Regions from separate parts of the Zhengella sp. genome, predicted to be linked through region 1. Evidence: predicted binding sites of a transcription regulator. Region 1 holds the regulator's gene; each other region holds the start of a gene.
What was found. The regulator PhoB, encoded in region 1, activates phosphate uptake and scavenging genes when phosphate is short. The targets are predictions, from matches to a motif close to TGTCATNNANCTGTCAT.

Region 1 (6,343 bases):
CTGGTCGTACCGCATCTGCTGCGCCCCTTCACCGACGAGCGGCCGTCCTCGCTTCTTCTCGCCTCCGGTTTCGGCGGCGCCGCGCTGCTTCTGGCCGCCGATATCGCCGTGCGCCTGATGACCACGGGGCGCGAACTGAACGTGGGCGTTCTGACCGCGCTCATTGGCGCGCCCTTCTTCCTCTGGCTCGTCATGTCGAACAGGCGGGTGATGACATGAGCGGGCTGGCCGTCGAAAACCTGTCTGCGCGGCTGGGCGGCAAGCCCGTGCTCGATGGCGTATCGTTCACCGTCGAACCCGGTGAAACGGTTGCGCTGCTCGGCCCGAACGGCGCCGGAAAGTCAACACTGCTGCGCTGCCTTGCCGGCCTGGTGGCCGGCAAGACGGGCTCCGCCTGCTGGAATGGCGAATCGCTGGCTGCCATGCGGCCCGGCGCGCGCGCCCGCACGCTGGCCTGGCTGCCGCAGGACCGCGTCGTACACTGGAACCTGGCCGCCCGCGCCATCGTCGCGCTTGGCCGCCTGCCCCATGGCGGCTACGGCACACGCCTTTCGCCCGCCGACGAGGACATCGTCCGGCAGGCGATGGAAACCATGGACGTCGCCCATCTGGCCGATCGTCCGGCCTCCGCCATGTCGGGCGGCGAACTGGCCCGCGTTCTGGCCGCGCGCCTCATTGCGCAGGACACGCCGCTACTCCTGGCCGACGAACCCGCCGCCAGCCTCGATCCTGCCCACCAGATCCGCCTCATGGCATCCTTTCGCCGGCAGGCGCGGCTGGGCAAGGCCGTGCTGGTTTCGCTGCACGACATCGAACTGGCCGCGCGCTGGTCCGACCGCGTCATCATCCTGCGCAACGGAGCGATCCTGGCGGATGGAAAACCCGACAATGCCATTTCGCCGGCGACCATGGCCGGGGCCTATGGCATCACCGCACGCATCGGCCATGACGAATGCGGGCTGACATTCACGCCGCTTGCATTGACGGCCAATGGAGACTGACGAATGAACGCGTGGATGGAAACATCGCTCGAAGCCCTGATGCCGGCAATGGCGGATCTGTTCGACAAGGGCGGGCCGGCCATGGTCGCGCTGGCCATCCTGTCCGTGCTCGTCGTCGCCGTGTTCGTGCAGAAGCTGCTCGGCCTGGCCGCCGAGAGCCTGGCAACGGGCCGTGCCGCGAAAGGCCGCAAGTCGGCATGGTCCGTCGGCAAGGTTCTGGCAAGCCTGGAGGAGATGCGCCCCACGGCGACCCCGGACCAGATGGAAGCCGAAGCCGACATTGCCGCGCGCGCCGCCATGGCGAAGCTGCGGCGCGGCATCGGGTTCCTTCATCTTGCCACGGCAGCCGCCCCCCTCACCGGTCTGCTCGGCACGGTGCTCGGCATGATCGAGGCTTTCCGCGAGCTGGAAGGCGCAGGCGATCAGGTCAACCCCGCGCTTCTGGCCGGCGGCATCTGGGAGGCCCTGCTGACCACGGCGGCCGGCATGGTGGTGGCGCTCGCCGCCCTCGTCTTCGCCGCCATTCTGGAAGCCATGGCCGGAAACATTGCCCGGCGGATGGAAGCCGCTGTGAACCGGGCCCTCGTCAAGCCGCGCGAACGCCCGAGGCCGGCCCCGTGAGCCGCCGCCGCATCACCCTCGAAACGGCCACGAGGCGCCCCGGCGTGAACCTCACGCCGATCATGGATGTCGTTTTCATCCTGGTCATCTTCTTCATGCTGGCGGCGCAATTCGTGCGGCAGGCCGAGCAGCCGCTGGCGCTTGCACCGGCAGGTGAAGCCGTCATGGCGCAGGACACGGCAACGCCGCAGACCCTGTCACTGACACCGCTCGAATTCATGCTGGACGGCGAAACCGTCGCCGCCTCCGCCCTGCCGGCGGCGCTGGCCGCTGACCCCGGCCGGCCGCTGGTTGTGACGGTCAGTCCCGATGCGCCCTATCAGGCGCTGGTCACCGCGCTGGATGCGGCCGCGAAGGCAGGGCGCACCAAGATTGCCACCCGTGCCGACAGCCCCGGTTCCGGGGAGGCCGGCCAATGAAGCGCCTGCGCCTGGAAACGCCACCCGCTCCGCAGGCCGACCCGACCCTGCCGCTGATCAACATCGTCTTCCTTCTGCTGATCTTCGTCATGTTGTCGGGTGTCATTCGCGCCGCCGACCCGCTGCCGCTGGAGCCGGCTTCCGCGCCGGTCGATCCGTCCGGCGCACCGGCTGCCACCCGTACACTCCATGTCGCCGCCGACGGCCGCATGGCGTGGAACGGACTGGTCGACGAGGCTGCGCTCGAAGGCTTTGTGGCGGCATTCTCGCAGGAGGCGTGGGACAAGGCCTGGCTGAAGGCCGACCGAAATGCCGAAGCCGCCGCCATAATCCGTCTGACCGAACGCCTGCGCGCCGGCGGTATCACGACCCTCACCATGATCGTGGAGGCCCGTCCATGAAGACCTTGCGTGCTGCCGTCGCCATCCTGCTCTCGCTTGGCCTGCATGCGGCCCTCGCCTCGGTCGTCGCCCATGGCATTGCCGGCGGCGGCGATGCAAGCGAGCCCGGCGACGTGACGGTGACCGTCACCCTCATCGAGGCGCCGGGCGAAACCGAAACGCCCAGGCCGGAAGCCGAAATGGCCGCGCAAGCGGAGCCGGAAACGGAAGAAGCGCCAGTCGAAACCGGATCCATCGCCGATGCGCCGGCTCAAATCGCGCAGAAGCTGCCGCTTCCGGAATTGCCGTCGGCCCCGCCGGTTGTCGCACTTGCGGCAACGGACATCGCCCATGCGCTTCCGCCTCTCGCCATGCCTGCGGCGGCGCCGGCGATATCGCAACCGCAGGAAAGTGAGGACTGGGCGGTGCTGCCCCGAACGGTCGCCGTCGTGCCGACACCCAGGCCGCAGATCACGCGGCAGGAGGCGGAACCGGCCCCGCGCGCCGAAAGGCCGGACCGGCCGAAGAAAAGCGCCGTCGCACCTGCCCGCCAGAAGGCTTCCAGGGGAAACCGGGGCGCCAATGGGAGCGACACGGCCTCCCAGCGCAGCGCGCGCGGCAAGACGGCTGGCCCATCCAAGGCTGCCATGCGGCAAGCCATGGTCAGCTATGGCCAGCGGGTGAACAGCCATGTCGCGCGGCGCAAGCCGCGTGGCGCCGGCGGGCGCGGCACGGTGGGCCTGAACCTGCGCATTGCGCGCACCGGTGCGCTTCTGGGCGCCAGCATCGGCGCCAGTTCCGGCAATCCCGCGCTCGACCGGAAGGCCTTGCAGGCTGCGCGCAACGCCGCGCCTTATCCGCAACCGCCCGAAGAGCTTGCCGGGCGCAGCCTCGCGCTGCGCATTCGCCTGAGTTTCAGGTGATTGCAAACGCGCGGCGGAAACGGCTTTCGCTTGTCATTTTTCCTCGATCGCGTAGCCCGCGCCGCGAATGGTGCGGATGACGTCCGGCATGTTGCCGATGTTCACCGCCTTGCGCAGCCGCCCGATATGCACATCGACCGTGCGCTCGTCGATATAGATCGTCTCGCCCCAGACATTGTCGAGAAGCTGACCGCGCGAAAACACCCGTCCCGGATGCTGCATGAGATATTCCAGCAGCCGGAACTCGGTTGGTCCGAGCTTCACTTCCCGCTTGGCGCGGTAGACGCGATGCGTTTCCCTGTCCAGAACGATATCGCCGACCGTCAGCGTGCCTGACAGCATTTCCGGCTTGGCGCGGCGCAGCAGCGCCCTGACGCGTGCCAGGAATTCCGGCGTCGAGAACGGTTTGACGAGATAATCGTCGGCACCGGTCGAAAGCCCGCGCACCCGGTCGCTCTCCTCGCCACGCGCAGTGAGCATGATCACGGGAAGGCGTTCCGTTTCGTGGCGTTGACGCAGCCGCCGGCAAAGCTCGATGCCGGAGACACCGGGCAGCATCCAGTCGAGCACCAGGAGGTCGGGCACGTTTTCGCGCAGGCGCAGTTCCGCCTCGTCGCCGCGCACCACGACTTCGACCTCATAGCCCTCGGCTTCGAGATTGTATTGCAGAAGGACGCCCAGCGGCTCTTCGTCCTCGACAACAAGAATGCGGGGGGATGCCATTGCCGACCTGCTCAGCCGATGCCTTCGGCCACGTTGTCGACCCGCGGCCGGGCCATCGGCAACTGATCGCCGGTGATCATGTAATAGGCGTTCTCGGCGATATTGGTGACGTGATCGCCGATGCGCTCCAGGTTCTTGGCGCAGAAGAGAAGATGCGTACAGGAGGAGATCTTGCGCGGATCCTCCATCATGTAGGTCAGCAATTCGCGGAACACCGACGTATAGGCCATGTCGATGTGCTCGTCGCGATTGCGGATTTCCTCGATCTCGCCGGCGCGGCGGCCGACATAGACATCGATGATGGCATTGACCTGGTTGCGCGCCAGTTCCGCCATTTTCTCGATCCCGAAATTCGGCTCGCGCATGACCACCATCTCGCCGATGGAGCCGACCCGCTTGCAGGTACTCTTGGCCAGGTCGCCGATCCGCTCCAGGTCGCCGGCCATGCGCATGGCACCGACCGCGAAACGCAGATCCTGGCCCATCGGCTGGCGCTTGCCGATCAGCGTGACGGCCCTGTCGTCCAGGTCACGCTGCATCTGGTCCATCAGCCGGTCTTCCGAAATGACCCTCTGCGCCAGCGCGACGTCGCCGGTCAGCAGCGCGCGCGTGGCCATGTCCACCATCTCGGCAGCCCGCTCGCCCATCGAGCGGATCATGGTATCCATCGCGTCGAGTTCCTCGTCGAACGAGGTGACAGTATGCTCGCCCATGGCGCAATCTCCCGGATTGGTAAGGCTCAGCCGAAGCGGCCGGTAATGTAGTCTTGGGTGCGCTTGTCGTCGGGGTTCGTGAACATCTTGTCCGTCGGCCCTTCCTCGACGAGAATTCCGAGGTGGAACATCGCCGTGCGCTGCGAGACGCGCGCGGCCTGCTGCATCGAGTGGGTGACGATCACGATCGTGTAGTTCTCCTTCAACTCGTCGATCAGTTCTTCCACCTTCGCGGTGGCGATCGGGTCGAGCGCCGAACAGGGCTCATCCATCAGGATCACTTCCGGCGAGACGGCAATGGCGCGCGCGATGCACAGACGCTGCTGCTGCCCACCCGAGAGCCCCGTGCCGGGCTCGTCGAGACGGTCCTTGACCTCCTCGAACAACCCTGCCTTCTGCAGGCTCGTCACCACGATTTCCTCCAGGTCCGCCTTGGAACGGGCGAGCCCGTGAATGCGGGGGCCATAGGCGATGTTCTCGCGGATCGACTTCGGGAACGGATTGGGCTTCTGGAACACCATGCCCACCCGCGCGCGCAGTTCCACCACGTCAATGGCCCTGTCGTAGATGTCCTTGCCATCGAGCGTGATCCGGCCCGTCACACGGCAGATGTCGATCGTGTCGTTCATCCGGTTCAGGCAGCGAAGGAAGGTGGACTTGCCGCAGCCTGACGGGCCGATCAGCGCCGTCACCTGGTTCTTGCGGACATCCAGGTCGACATCGAAGAGGGCCTGCTTTTCGCCATAGTAGACGCAGACTTTCTCGCCGCGCATCTTGAACGTATCGGTGTCTGTTTGCGGCATGGTCTTGTCTTTGAGTGCTTCTTCAATCTGTGTTTCGGTACGCATGTTCATCTCGGCGCTCCGTTCTCGGCCCCTCACCAGCGCCGCTCGAAGCGTCGACGCAGTATGATGGCGGTAATGTTCATGATCGCAAGGAAAACCAGCAGGATGATGATCCCGCCCCAGGCGCGTTCGTAGAAGGCCGGGTCCGCGCGCTTGGCCCATTCGAAGATCTGGGCCGGCATGGCCGAGTTCGGATCAAGAAAGCCCGATGCGACACCGTCGGGATAATTCGATGCGATGAAGCCGACCATGCCGATAAGCAGAAGCGGCGCGGTTTCGCCAAGCGCCTGCGCCAGCCCGATGATCGTTCCGGTCAGGATGCCCGGCATGGCCAGCGGCAGCACATGGTGGAACACCGACTGCATCTTGGAGGCGCCGATGCCGAGCGCGCCCTCGCGGATCGACGGCGGAACGGCCTTCAGAGAGGCACGCGTCGAGATGATGATCGTCGGCAGCGTCATCAGCGTCAGGACCAGCCCGCCGACCAGCGGCGCCGATTGCGGCAGATGCGCGAACTGGATGAAGGCGGCGAGGCCCAGGATACCGAACACGATGGAGGGAACGGCCGCCAGGTTGGCGATATTCACCTCGATGAGATCCGTGAACCGGTTTTGCGGCGCGAATTCCTCCAGGTAGATCGAGGCGGCCACGCCGATGGGCAGAGCGAGAAAAAGGACGACCAGCATCATGAACAGCGAACCGAGCATGGAGACGCCGA
Region 2 (6,343 bases), on a different contig from region 1:
CCTTTCGGGCGCCTTGGGCCAGCCTTATGCGGACTATTGTGACCGGGTGCCCCGCTTCCTGCCCAATCCGTTCCTCTATCGCGACGAGGCCGAACTGCTGATCGTTCCGCGCCGGCTTTACTCGACACTCATGGACGGCCTTGTCTTCTTTGCCGCCCTGCCGCTCTTCGAAGTGATCGAATACCTGCAGGACGCGGGTTACCTGACCGTCATGCTCCGGCTGCCCTGATGCATCAGCGGCGCTTCAGCCGCGTCACATGGCCCATCTTGCGGCCGGGCCGGGCCTCGGCCTTGCCATAGAGATGCAAGACGGCGTCCGCTTCCTGCGCGATGGCCGGCACCCGGTCGATGTCGTTTCCGATCAGGTTTTCCATCACGCAGTCGGAATGGCGGTCGCCAAGGCCAAGCGGCAGGCCGGCCACGGCACGGATGTGCTGTTCGAACTGCGAGATGGCGCAGGCGGCTTCCGTCCAGTGGCCGGAATTGTGAACCCGCGGCGCCATTTCGTTGGCAACGAGCGTGCCATCGGCCATGACGAAGAATTCCACGCCGATCACACCGACATATCCAAGCGCTTCCAGGATCGCCGAGGCAGCGGCGATGGCCGCCGTGGCCGTCTGCGCGGATATGGCGGCAGGAACGGTCGAGCTATGCAGGATCCCGTCACGATGGACATTCTCCGCCGGCGCATAGGCGCGGATCGTTCCATCCTGGCTGCGCGCCGCGATGACCGAGATCTCGCGCTCGAACGCCACGAAGCCTTCCAGGATGAGCGGCACCGCACCCATGCCCTCGAAGACGCCGGCGGCATCCTCGCCGGAGGCATTGCGGAACACGCGCTGGCCCTTGCCGTCATAGCCCAGCCTGCGGGTCTTGAGCACGCCATTGCCGCCGAACGCTTCAAGCCCGGCAGCCAGATCCGCGTCGCCGTCAACCGCGCGGAAGGGCGCGGTGGCGATACCGGCTCCGTTCAGGAACGTCTTTTCCGCAAGCCTGTCCTGTGCCGTCTCAAGGGCCGCCGGGGCGGGATGAACCGCCACGCGCGGCAGAAGCGAACGCGCAGCCATCACCGGCACGTTCTCGAATTCGTAGGTCACGACATCGCAGGCGGCCGCCAATTCCTCCAGCGCGTCGGCATCGTCATAGGCCGCCGCGATCTGTCCGTTGGCCACCTGCGACGCCGGACAGCCGGGCTGGGGTTCGAGGATCACGGTGCGGTAGCCAAGGCGCGCGGCCGCCATTGCCAGCATGCGGCCAAGCTGGCCGCCACCGATGATGCCGATCGTGGAATTGGGGGGAAGCGGGCTCATGCGTCATCCACCGGTTCTTCGCCAACGGCAGCGCTGCGGGCCGCGCGCAGGCTATCGAGCCGGCCGGCGAGCGCCTCATCGGAAAGTGCGAGCACGGCTGCGGCCAGCAGGCCCGCATTGGTTGCCCCCGCCTTGCCGATGGCCAGCGTGCCGACAGGAATGCCGCCCGGCATCTGCACGATCGAAAGCAGCGAATCCTGCCCCGAAAGGGCGGCAGACTGCACCGGAACGCCGAAAACCGGCAGGGGCGTCAGCGCCGCGACCATGCCGGGCAGATGCGCCGCGCCGCCGGCGCCGGCAATGATCACCTTGAAGCCGTTGGCCCTGGCGGAGCGGGCGAAGTCGTACATACGCTCGGGCGTACGGTGGGCCGAGACGATCCGCGCGCTGTAGGCGACGCCGAGTTCGTCGAGCACGTCCGCGGCATGTTTCATGGTCGGCCAGTCGGACTGGCTGCCCATGATGATGGCGACGTCTGCGGCTGCGGACATGGCTAAATCTCCTGCTCGGACCTGGCGCCCGCCGGGTCAGGCGATGATGTCGGGAATGATGGAATCCTCGAGCGCCTGGAGCCTGTCCTTGATGGCAAGCTTCTTCTTCTTCATGCGCTGGATGCGCAGCGGATCGCAGCCCGTGGCGATCATGGCGTCTATGGCGGCGTCGAAGTCGGCATGGTCCTGTTTCAGTCGCGCAAATTCAAGGCGGATATCCGCCTGTTCCTGTTCGGACATGCCGGTCATCGGTCTCGTTTCCATCTGGGTACCGGCCACCCTGAAAAGGGTGCAGCCGGCTGCTTCGTGGCCCGGCCCATAGCATATCTTCGACTGTAACGGAATTCTACCAGAACGCATTCGACAGCGCCTTTCATCTCTGGCAGAGTGTCATCGTAATGTCATGTCACCGGGCTTCTCGCCCGCGGCGGTGCGGGCCCGGCGACCCTGTTCAAACAGCGGAAGGAGAGCTGGCCATGTCCCTTGAATCGCATCTTGCGGAACTGCATCGCAAACACGGCGAGCTGGAGCGGAAAATCGACGAGATGACGCTTCATCCCTCCGTGGACGATCTCGAACTTGTCGAGCTCAAGCGCCGCAAGCTGAAACTCAAGGATGAAATCAGCAAGCTGGAGACAGAGACCCGCCATTGACGGCAATGTGACGGAAACGGCAAGCCTTGTCCGTTCCGCATGAAACCCGCGTCCCGACCGGCGCGGGTTTTTCATTTTTTCAGGTGTCGGCCGGATCCTCCTCGCCGCGCGGATCGAGGTTGTAGGCTTCCGGCGTGGTCGCCCGCTCCACCGGCAACGTCTGGAACGTGTCCTTTTCCGCCTGCGGCACGGCAGCACGCTGGCGCATCCGCCAGGCGGTGTAGGGCACGATGAGGCCGTGTGCCAATGCGGTGGCGAGGAAGATGCCCTCAGGGCGAAGGCCTTCCATCAGGGTCGCGCCCAGCAGCGGCCCGGCCATGGTTCCGGCGCCGTAGATCAGCAGCAGGCCACCGGACACCTTCACGAAATCCTCCGGCCCGGCATGGTCGTTGGCATGCGCCACGGCGATCGAATAGAGCGTGTAGGCCATGGCCCCATACACGGCGGCCAGCGAAATGACCGGCACCGCGCCGCGCAGCTCAAGGAAGAAGGCGCTCAACGCGACGGCACTGGCAATGCCTGCCATGGCGAGAAGGACGATGCGCCGGTCGGTCCTGTCGGACATGCGGCCTGCCGGCCACTGCATCAGCGCCCCGGCCACCACGGTCACGCTCATCATCACGGCGATGCCGGCGGTTCCCACGCCGGCCTGTGCGCCATAGACGGCGCCGAGCGTACCCCAGGCGCCATTGGCGACGCCGATCAGGAAACAGCCCGCAAAGGCCACCGGCGAGGTGCGGTAGAGCGTCTTCAGGTCCAGCGAGACACCGGTTGGCGGGCGCGGGCTGGCCACTGTCGACATGGCGATCGGGATCAGGGCCAGGCAGAACAGCGCGCCGGCAGCCATGAAGGGCGTCTGCCGCGTGACATCGCCCGCGGCCAGCCCCATCTGGCCGGCCATGATCGAGGCATAGGTCACCATCATGTAGAGACCGAAGATCGAGCCGCGCGATTCGTTGGTCGCCTTTTCGTTGAGCCAGCTTTCGATCACCATGAAGGCGCCGGCCATGATGAAGCCGGTGCAGACCCGCAGCGCGATCCACACGGCCGGTTCGATGACGATCCCGGTCATCAGCGCCAGGACGGCACCGCTGGAGGCAAAGGCGGCGAAGGCGCGCACATGGCCCACACTGCGCACCAGCCGCGGCGCATAGAGGCAGCCGGCCACGAAGCCGGCCGCCCAGCCGGTGCCAAGCAGGCCGAGCGAGAAGGCGGAAAAGCCTTCCGCCTGGCCGCGCAGCGGCAGCAGCAGCCCGTGCAGCCCGCTTCCAGCCAGCAGGAAGGCGGTTCCGAGCAGGAGGGCGGCAATGGGGGCAATGCGGGCGAACATGGATTACCTTGCGAATCGGAACGGTTCCGGGACAGCGCGCGCCTTCGGCACGGCAAACAGGGCGATTTCGCGGCCACTTCCCGGCAATGCCGGGGATGGCGGACTCAACTCTTGCGGAAGAGCGATTCCGCGGCGCTCTTCGTGGACGATTTCGCCTCCATTTCGTTCCGCAGGCGCATGATTTCGCTTTCCAGAAGGCTTATGCGGTGGCCCAGTTCGTCGACCGACAGGTCGGACAGATCCTGGCCAATGGCATGGGTGACGGGCTTGCGCACCGGATCGTCATCGAAAAGAGCCATGCCGGACCTCCCTTGCCTTGGCATTCACCGCCATGACAATACATGCATCAGTGCTGCGCAATCAATTCCGAGACAGAGACAGGCAAGCCCATGACACTGCCCGCAAACATGACCGCAATCGCCATCACGTCACCCGGCGGCCCGATGGTGCTGAAGCCGGAACGGCGCCCGGTTCCCGCTCCGAAGGAAGGCGAGGTGCTGATCCGGGTCGCCGCAGCCGGCGTCAACCGCCCCGATGTCCTGCAACGCATGGGCGCCTATCCGCCGCCGCCAGGCGCTTCCGAACTGCCCGGCCTCGAGGTGGCCGGCGAAGTCGCGGCCGTTGGCGCGGGCGTGACCCGCTGGCGCGAAGGCGATCGCATCTGCGCGCTGACGCCGGGCGGCGGCTATGCCGAATATTGCATCGCCCCGGCCTCCAATTGCCTTCCTGTTCCCTCGGGTTTCACCTTCACGGAGGCTGCGGCCATTCCCGAGACCTATTTCACCGTCTGGCACAATGTCTTCCAGCGCGGCGGCCTGCAGGACGGCGAGACCCTTCTTGTCCATGGCGGCACGTCCGGCATCGGAACGACGGCGATCCAGCTCGCGGCAAAGGCCGGCGCCTATGTCATCGTCACCGCCGGGTCGAAGGAGAAATGCGACGCCTGCCTGTCGCTCGGCGCCGACCGGGCGATCAACTATCGCGAGGAGGACTTCGTCGACGCAGTGCGCGAGGCGACCGGCGGCAAGGGCGCCAACGTCATTCTCGACATGGTCGGCGGCGATTACGTGGAGCGCAACTATCGCGCTGCCGCCGAGGAAGGGCGAATCGTCCAGATCGCGGTGCTGCACGGCGCAAAGGCCACGGCAGACGTCTCCCTGATCATGCGCAAGCGACTGGTCCATACCGGTTCGACGCTGCGTCCGCGCCCGGTCCATTTCAAGGCCACCATCGCGGCGGAACTGGAGGCGCGCGTCTGGCCGCTGCTCGCCAAGCGCGATGTCGCGCCGGTCATGGACATGATCTTCCCGCTCGCCGAGGCCTGGCGGGCCCATGAGCGCATGGAAGAGGGCAACCATATCGGCAAGATCGTGCTCGACGTGGCGTGACCGGCGCTCACGCCTGCCAGGCATTGGCCACGTGGCGCGGCCAATGCCCCGGAACCACGGCCACAATGTCAAAGCGCAGCGACAGGCGCGCCGCATCCGGCTGGCGCGACAGCCAGAGATCGGCGGCGTTTGCGATGCGCCGCTGCGATTCGCGGCCCACGGCGTCATGGGCGGCGTCTTCGCTGGACCGCGCCTTGACCTCGACAATCGCGACAACATCGCCGCGCCGGGCGATCAGGTCGATTTCGCCAAGCCGTGTGCGATAATTTCGCGCGACGATGCGGTAGCCCTTGAGCATCAGCGCCAGCGCTGCCAGCCACTCGCCGCGCTGCCCGCGTCTGAGTGCGATGTGCCGGCCGTTTCGCGCGTCAGCCATCGCCGTTGCGATCCTTCAGGGCCACGATGCGGGCGAACAGATCCTGCTTGGGCAATCCGGTCTGCCTGGCCGCCTGTGCCGCGGCCCGTGAGGCCGGCATGACGGCAGAAAGCTCGACCAGAAGCGCATCGACGTCTTCGGCCGCCGGCACGGCCGCTTCGCCGGGCGGCGCCACGCAAATCACGATTTCGCCTTTCGGCGCGCCGGTCTCTCCATAATGGGCGGCCAGCGCCGGAAGGCTGTCGCGGCGCACTTCCTCGAACGCCTTGGTCATCTCCCGCGCCACAGCGGCGGGCCGGTCGCCGAAGATCTCCGCCATGGCGGCGAGGGTGGCGGCCAGCCGGCGCGGCGATTCGTAGAAGACGAGCGTGCCGGGAACGGCATCCAGCGATTCCAGTCGGGTGCGTTTCTGCCCGGCCTTCACCGGCAGGAAGCCGGCAAAGAAAAACGCGTCGGTCGGCAGGCCCGACGCGGTGAGCGCGGCCAGCAGCGCCGAAGGACCCGGCAGCGGCGTCACGGGCAGTCCCGCGGCCAGCGTTTCTTCCACCAGCCGGTAGCCGGGATCGGACAGCAGAGGCGTGCCGGCATCGCTGACGAGGGCCACGGACCGCCCGGACGCCATCGCCTCGATCAGTTTCGGCCCGGCGACGGCGGCGTTGTGTTCGTGATAGGCGGTGGTGCGTGCGCGAATGCCATAGCGATCGAGCAGCACCCGGCTCGTGCGCGTGTCTTCGCAGGCCACGATATCCGCGCCTGCCAGCGCCTGGAGCGCACGGATCGTGATGTCGGCCAGGT
Region 3 (6,343 bases), on a different contig from region 1:
CATGGCCGGACTGCCGATGAACTGGGCAGCAAACAGACTGGCGGGCCGTTCATAGACTTCAAGCGGTGTGCCGATCTGTTCGGCGCGGCCGTCATTCATCACGATCATGCGGTCGGCCATGGTCATGGCCTCCACCTGGTCGTGGGTGACATAAAGGGAGGTAACGCCGAGCTTGGCCTGCAATTGCCGGATTTCCAGGCGCATCTGCACACGCAGCTTGGCATCCAGATTCGACAGCGGCTCGTCGAACAGGAAGACGGAGGGTTCACGCACGATGGCCCGGCCCATGGCGACACGCTGGCGCTGACCGCCGGAAAGCTGCTTCGGCTTGCGGTCCAGATAGGGTTCGAGTTGCAGAAGCCTGGCCGCTTCAGTCACCTTGCGCTCGATTTCCGGCTTGGCCATGCCCGCGATCCTGAGGCTGTAGGCCATGTTCTGGCGCACCGACATATGCGGATAGAGTGCGTAGTTCTGAAACACCATGGCGATGTCGCGGTCCATGGGCTCCCTTTCGTTGACTCGTTCGCCATCGATCTCGACAACGCCCTCGGTCACGGTTTCCAGGCCGGCCACCATGCGCAGCAGCGTGGACTTGCCGCAGCCCGAAGGACCGACGATGACGATGAACTCGCCGTCCTCGATGTCCGTGCTCACACCGTGGATGACCTCGGTCTGGCCAAACCGCTTCTTCACATTTTTCAGGCTGACGGTTGCCATCGTCACTTCTCGCTTTCGACAAGGCCGCGGATGAACAGTTTCTGCATCGACACCACGACGACGACCGGCGGAACCATGGCGAGGATCGACGTTGCCATGATCACCGGCCAGTCGGCCGTGTCATCGCCGGACGGGAACATCTGCCTGATGCCCATGACGATGGTGTTCATCGACGGATCGGTGGTGATGAGCAGCGGCCAGAGATACTGGTTCCAGCCGTAGATGAAGAGGATGACGAAAAGCGCGGCAATGTTCGTGCGGCTCATCGGCACGACGATATCGATGAAGAACCGCATCGGCCGGGCTCCGTCGACGCGCGCCGCCTCGGCCAGTTCGTCGGGAATGGTGAGGAAGAACTGGCGGAACAGGAAGGTTGCCGTGGCCGAGGCGATGAGCGGGAAGATCAGGCCCGAATAGGAATTGAGCATGCCGAAGCCGGCAATTACCTCATAGGTGGGCACGATGCGCACCTCGACGGGCAGCATCAGCGTGATGAAGATCATCCAGAAGAAGGCGCCGCGGAAAGGAAAGCGGAAATAGACGATGGCGAAGGCCGAAAGCAGCGAGATGATGATCTTGCCGACCGCGATGCCCACCGCCATGACCAGCGAATTGAGCATCATGGTGGCCACCGGCACGTTGACACCGGAAAACAAGGCGCGGCTGTAGTTCTCCCAGAAATGGCCGCCGGGCAGGACCGGCATGGGCGGCCGGACGATTTCCGGCTGGGTGACGGTGGACGCCACGAAGGCAAGCCAGATGGGGAAGAAGACAATGAGGATGCCAAGGATCATCAGCGCATGGCTCAGCCAGAGGCCGTGACCGCGCCGTTCCACCATGCCGCCGGTATCGTTGCTGGAAGGCGTCGCCATGTCAGTAGTGAACCCTGCGCTCGATGAAACGGAACTGGATGACGGTCAAGGCGCCGACGACAAGCAGGAGAATGACCGACTGGGCCGCCGACGAGCCCAGGTCCTGGCCGACGAAACCGTCGGCATAGACCTTGTAGACAAGGATCGTCGTGGCCTGCTGCGGGCCGCCGGCGGTAATCGTGTGAATGACGCCGAAGGTCTCGAAGAAGGCATAGACGATATTGACGACCAGCAGGAAGAAGGTGGTCGGGGAGAGCATGGGCAGGACGATGGTGAAGAAACGGCGCCAGAAGCGCGCGCCATCAATGGCCGCCGCCTCGATCAATGAACGCGGCACCGCCTGAAGCGCTGCAAAGAAGAACAGGAAATTGTAGCTGATGCGGCCCCAGGCGGAGGCGACCACGACAAGGCCCATGGCCTCGTTGGGATTGAGAACATGATTCCAGTCATAGCCCAATTGCCCCAGATACCAGGAGACGACGCCGACGCGGGTGTTGAACATGAACAGCCACAGCACGCCCGCGACAGCCGGCGCGACGGCATAGGGCCAGATCAGAAGCGTCCGGTAGGTGCCGGCGCCCTTCACCAGCCGGTCGGCCAGCACGGCGAGAAACAGGGCCGGAACCATGGAAACGAGCGTGACCAGGGTGGAAAAGATTGCCGTGGTGACGAAGGAAGACCGGTAATAGGGGTCCGACAGGAGGAATTCGAAATTGCCCAGGCCGACAAATTGCGACGACAGGCCGAAGGGATCGGGGATGAACAGGGACTGCCAGATGGCCTGGCCGGCGGGATAGAAGAAGAAGACGGCCGAAATCAGCGCCTGGGGAAAAACCAGTGCCAGCGGCAACAGCCAGCCCCTGAACCAGACCCGCTTTTCCATGAAATGCCCCTTGCCTGCCGTTGCGCGAACCGGCGGCGGTCTGCCGCCGGTTCCTGTTGGTCGCCCGGATTACCGGTTGGCCTGCTCGAAGCGGCGCAGAAGCTGGTTGCCGCGCTCGACAGCGGTGTTCAGCGCTTCCTCGGCCGTCTTGTTGCCGGACCAGACGGCTTCCAGTTCCTCGTCGATGATGCCGCGGATCTGATCGAAGGAACCAAGGCGCAGACCCTTGGAATTGGCCGTCGGCTCCTTCGCCGTCATCTGGATCACGGCAATGTCCGTGCCCGGATTGGCGTCGTAGAACCCGTCGGCGCGGGTCTTCTCGCCAGCGGCCTTGGTGATCGGAAGGTAGCCGGTGTCCTGGTGCCACTTGGCCTGGATGTCGGTCGAGGACAGGAAGTTCAGGAACTCGGCAACGCCCTTGTATTCGTCGGCTTCATGGCCGGCGAGAACCCAGAGCGAGGCGCCGCCGATGATGGTGTTCTGCGGCGCACCTTCCACACCTTCCCAATAGGGCAGCGGGCGGACGGCGAAGTCGAACTCGGCTTCCGACTTGATGCCGGCATAACCGGCCGAGCTTTCGGTGAAGAGCGCGCATTCGCCGGCGCGGAAATTGGCGCCACCCTCGTTGCGGCGGCCGGCATAGATGAACTTGCCTTCCCGGGCCCAGTCGCCAAGCGTCTGGATATGCTTGACCTGGAGCGGGCCGTTGAAGGCCAGTTCGGTGTCGAGGCCGGCAAAACCGTTGTCCTTCGTGGCGAAGGGCACGTTGTGATAGGCGGAGAGGTTTTCCAGGTGGATCCAGCTCTGCCAGGCAGTCGTCATCGGACAGGTGGAGCCGGATGCCTTCACCTTGTCGAGCACTTCACCGACCTGTTCCCAGGTGGACAGGTCGACGTCCGGATCGACTCCGGCAGCCTTCAGGGCGTCCTTGTTGACCCAGAGAACCGGGGTCGACGAATTGAACGGCAGCGACAGCATCTGGCCGTCAGAGGTGGTGTAATAGCCCTTGACGGACCCGATATAGGCGTCGGGATCGAAGGAGGCGCCGGCTTCCTCCATGACCTCGTAGACCGGCTTGATGGCGCCCTTGGCACCCATCATCGTGGCCGTTCCAACCTCGAAGACCATCAGGATATGCGGCTGCTCTCCGGCGCGGAACGCCGCGATACCGGCATTCAGCGTCTCGGAATAATTGCCCTTGTGGGAGGCAACGACCTTGTAATCGTCCTGGCTGCTGTTGAAGGTCTCGACCTGCTCGGCCACCAGATCGCCGAGGCGGCCCGTAAAGGCATGCCAGAACTGGATTTCGGTCTGAGCCAGCGCAGCGGCCGGCGACATCATGACAGTGGCGGCGGTCACGGCGCCAAGGACTGTGCGTTTCATGAAGTTGTCTCCCTTCGGATGTGCATTCGCCACGCTTCGCGCGGTCGGCCTCCCATGCGCGACAAATGCTACAGCCGTATGAAAGTGCCTGCTGATCAACGAGCCCGACCGAGCATTTCTCGCCGGCTAAGAATAGCCATGCATCCGGACCGGAATCAACGCCATCGCGCCAAATGCTGCAGGAAGGCGGCGATGGCCGGCGGACGCAGTTCATGGCGCGGCGCGACAGCGCCGACGATCTGGGCGCCTTCGGGGCTGACAAGCGGTATGGCGCGGATCCCGTTGCGCGACATGAACATGGCGGCAATCCGTTCAGGCAGGATTCCGGACCAGGGGCCGGCAGCGACGTGGGCGACAAGGGCGATGATCGAATCGGTCTCCAGCACGGCCCGCACCTCGGCGCCGGCCATGGCAAGATAACGGTTGACGATCCGCCGGTTCTGCATGTCAGGCGTGAGCAGGCAAAGCTGACAGCCCTCCGTTTCGGCCCAGGTCATCGTCTCCCGGCCCGCCAGGATGTCCGGATCGGCGGTCACGAAACAGTAGCGCTCCTCATAGAGCGGAACCGAGGTTACCTCGCCCAGCGGCTCGTTTTCCAGATAGGTGATCCCGACATCGGCCTCCAGATGGGCAACCAGGTGCAGGATTTCCTTCGAGGTGCGCGACAGGACCGTGAAGCTGACCGCCGGATGAGCCTGGCTGAAACGGGTCGTCAACTCTGCAACGGTGGCCAGCGCCGTGGGGATGACGGCAAGGCGGATGCGCCCGGATATGCCCGTGCGGGCCGCGCGCATCTCCTCGCTCATGGCGCGGCAATCGGCCACGATGCGGCGCGCCCATTCCAGCACCCGCTCGCCTTCCGGCGTCAGGCTCTGATACCGGGCGCCGCGCTTGACCAGGGGCACGCCAAGCTGGCTCTCCAGTTGCTTGATGGCCGAGGAAAGCGTGGGCTGGGAAATGTTGGCCGCCTCGGCCGCGCGGCCGAAATGGCGCTCGCGGGCGAGGATCATGAACAATTCGAGCTTGTCGATCATGGTGCCGATCCCCCTCCTGCCCGTTCCCCCGCCGGACGCCTCAGTTCCCGGCGTCCCCGGCGTCCGCCCACGGTCCGTGGCGCACACCGTCGCAGCCGGCAAGCTGGAAGCCGTGGCGGCCGAAATAGTCCCGCTGCCCCTGGATCAGGTTGGCGGTCGAGCGCGACTGGCGCAACTGGTCGAACCAGGCAAGGCCGGCGCACAGGCTTGGCACGGGGTGCCCGTTGGCCAGCGCTGCGCCGACCACGGCGCGCAGGCTGTCCGCCGTGCCCGCGAGATATTCGGCGAAACGGGCGGCGAAGACCAGGTTTTCCGGCTTTTCCTCAAGGGCTGCCGCCATGTCATCGAGCATGGCGGACCGAATGATGCACCCGGCGCGCCAGACGCGGGCGATGTCGGCCATCGGCAGCGGCCAGCCATAGTCTGCCGCCGCGCGCTGCAGCATCGCGAAGCCCTGCGCGTAGCACAGGATCTTGCCGGCGATCAGCGCCCTTTCCAGTTGCGCCGTGTCGGCCGCGCCTTCAAGACGGCGCGCGGCGGGTCCGAAGCGGCTTTCGCCCGCCACGCGCAAGCCGGCCGCCGCCGACATGTTGCGCGCCGCCACAGCCGCCTCGATCACGGGAACCGGTGTGCCGAGATGCTGGGCCTCGATCACGGTCCATCGCCCTGTGCCTTTCTGGCCGGCCTGATCGACGATGACGTCCAGCAGCGGCAATCCGGATTCGGCATCGCGGGCGCGGGCGACGTGGGACGTGATCTCGACGAGATAGGATTTCAGCGGGCCCTCGTTCCACCGGGCAAACAGGTCGGCCACCTGTTTTGCGTTCCACCCGTAGCCGTCACGCAGCAGGCCGTAGATCTCGGCGATCATCTGCATGTCGGCATATTCGATGCCGTTGTGTACCATCTTGACGAAATGGCCGGCGCCGCCTTCACCCATCCACCCGGCACAGGGCGTGCCGTCGGTATGGCGCGCGGCAATGCCGAGGAAGATGCCGCTGACCGCGTCCCAGACGTCCCGTTCGCCACCTGCCATCATCGACGGCCCATGGCGTGCGCCCTCCTCGCCGCCCGAGACCCCGATTCCGAGAAAACGCCAGGGCTTGCCTTGTGCCAGTGCTGCGCGGCGATTGGTGTCGGCAAAGTTCGCATTGCCGCAATCAATGATGATGTCACCCTCGTCGAGCAAGGGTTCCAGCGCGCCGATCTGCTCATCGACGGCTTCGCCCGCAGGCACCATGAGGATGATCCTGCGCGGGCGTGCGATGGAGGCGACAAAGGCGGACAGGTCGCGGGACGGGACGATACGGGGCGCAAGACCGCCAGCGGCGGCCATGAACGCATCGGTGCGGGCAGCGGTCCGGTTGAAGACGGCGATGCTGGAGCCCTTTTCAGCGATGTTGAGCGCCAGCGCGGCACCCATTGTTCCAAGGCCGATCAGGCCGATGTCTGCG

Region 2: the regulator PhoB is predicted to act here: its motif matches at 2,190-2,206, upstream of R3D65_RS07030 (YdcH family protein).
Region 3: the regulator PhoB is predicted to act here: its motif matches at 3,923-3,939, upstream of ugpB (sn-glycerol-3-phosphate ABC transporter substrate-binding protein UgpB).

Annotation. Positions count from the first base shown of each region.
Region 1 covers NZ_JAWKWO010000001.1:1,093,673-1,100,015, forward strand. The annotation lists gene R3D65_RS05215 (FecCD family ABC transporter permease) at 1-219, shown strand, start outside; gene R3D65_RS05220 (ABC transporter ATP-binding protein) at 216-1,001, shown strand; gene R3D65_RS05225 (MotA/TolQ/ExbB proton channel family protein) at 1,005-1,622, shown strand; gene R3D65_RS05230 (ExbD/TolR family protein) at 1,619-2,041, shown strand; gene R3D65_RS05235 (ExbD/TolR family protein) at 2,038-2,442, shown strand; gene R3D65_RS05240 (TonB family protein) at 2,439-3,344, shown strand; gene phoB (phosphate regulon transcriptional regulator PhoB) at 3,378-4,067, opposite strand; gene phoU (phosphate signaling complex protein PhoU) at 4,079-4,780, opposite strand; gene pstB (phosphate ABC transporter ATP-binding protein PstB) at 4,807-5,634, opposite strand; gene pstA (phosphate ABC transporter permease PstA) at 5,658-6,343, opposite strand, start outside.
Region 2 covers NZ_JAWKWO010000002.1:211,538-217,880, reverse strand. The annotation lists gene R3D65_RS07050 (isoprenylcysteine carboxylmethyltransferase family protein) at 1-229, shown strand, start outside; gene R3D65_RS07045 (5-(carboxyamino)imidazole ribonucleotide synthase) at 234-1,310, opposite strand; gene purE (5-(carboxyamino)imidazole ribonucleotide mutase) at 1,307-1,801, opposite strand; gene R3D65_RS07035 (YdcH family protein) at 1,838-2,041, opposite strand; gene R3D65_RS07030 (YdcH family protein) at 2,278-2,454, shown strand; gene R3D65_RS07025 (MFS transporter) at 2,534-3,784, opposite strand; gene R3D65_RS07020 (DUF1192 domain-containing protein) at 3,889-4,083, opposite strand; gene R3D65_RS07015 (NAD(P)H-quinone oxidoreductase) at 4,174-5,172, shown strand; gene R3D65_RS07010 (YraN family protein) at 5,180-5,548, opposite strand; gene rsmI (16S rRNA (cytidine(1402)-2'-O)-methyltransferase) at 5,541-6,343, opposite strand, start outside.
Region 3 covers NZ_JAWKWO010000002.1:106,063-112,405, reverse strand. The annotation lists gene R3D65_RS06540 (sn-glycerol-3-phosphate import ATP-binding protein UgpC) at 1-717, opposite strand, end outside; gene ugpE (sn-glycerol-3-phosphate ABC transporter permease UgpE) at 720-1,556, opposite strand; gene ugpA (sn-glycerol-3-phosphate ABC transporter permease UgpA) at 1,591-2,472, opposite strand; gene ugpB (sn-glycerol-3-phosphate ABC transporter substrate-binding protein UgpB) at 2,542-3,855, opposite strand; gene R3D65_RS06520 (LysR family transcriptional regulator) at 4,011-4,889, opposite strand; gene gndA (NADP-dependent phosphogluconate dehydrogenase) at 4,930-6,343, opposite strand, start outside.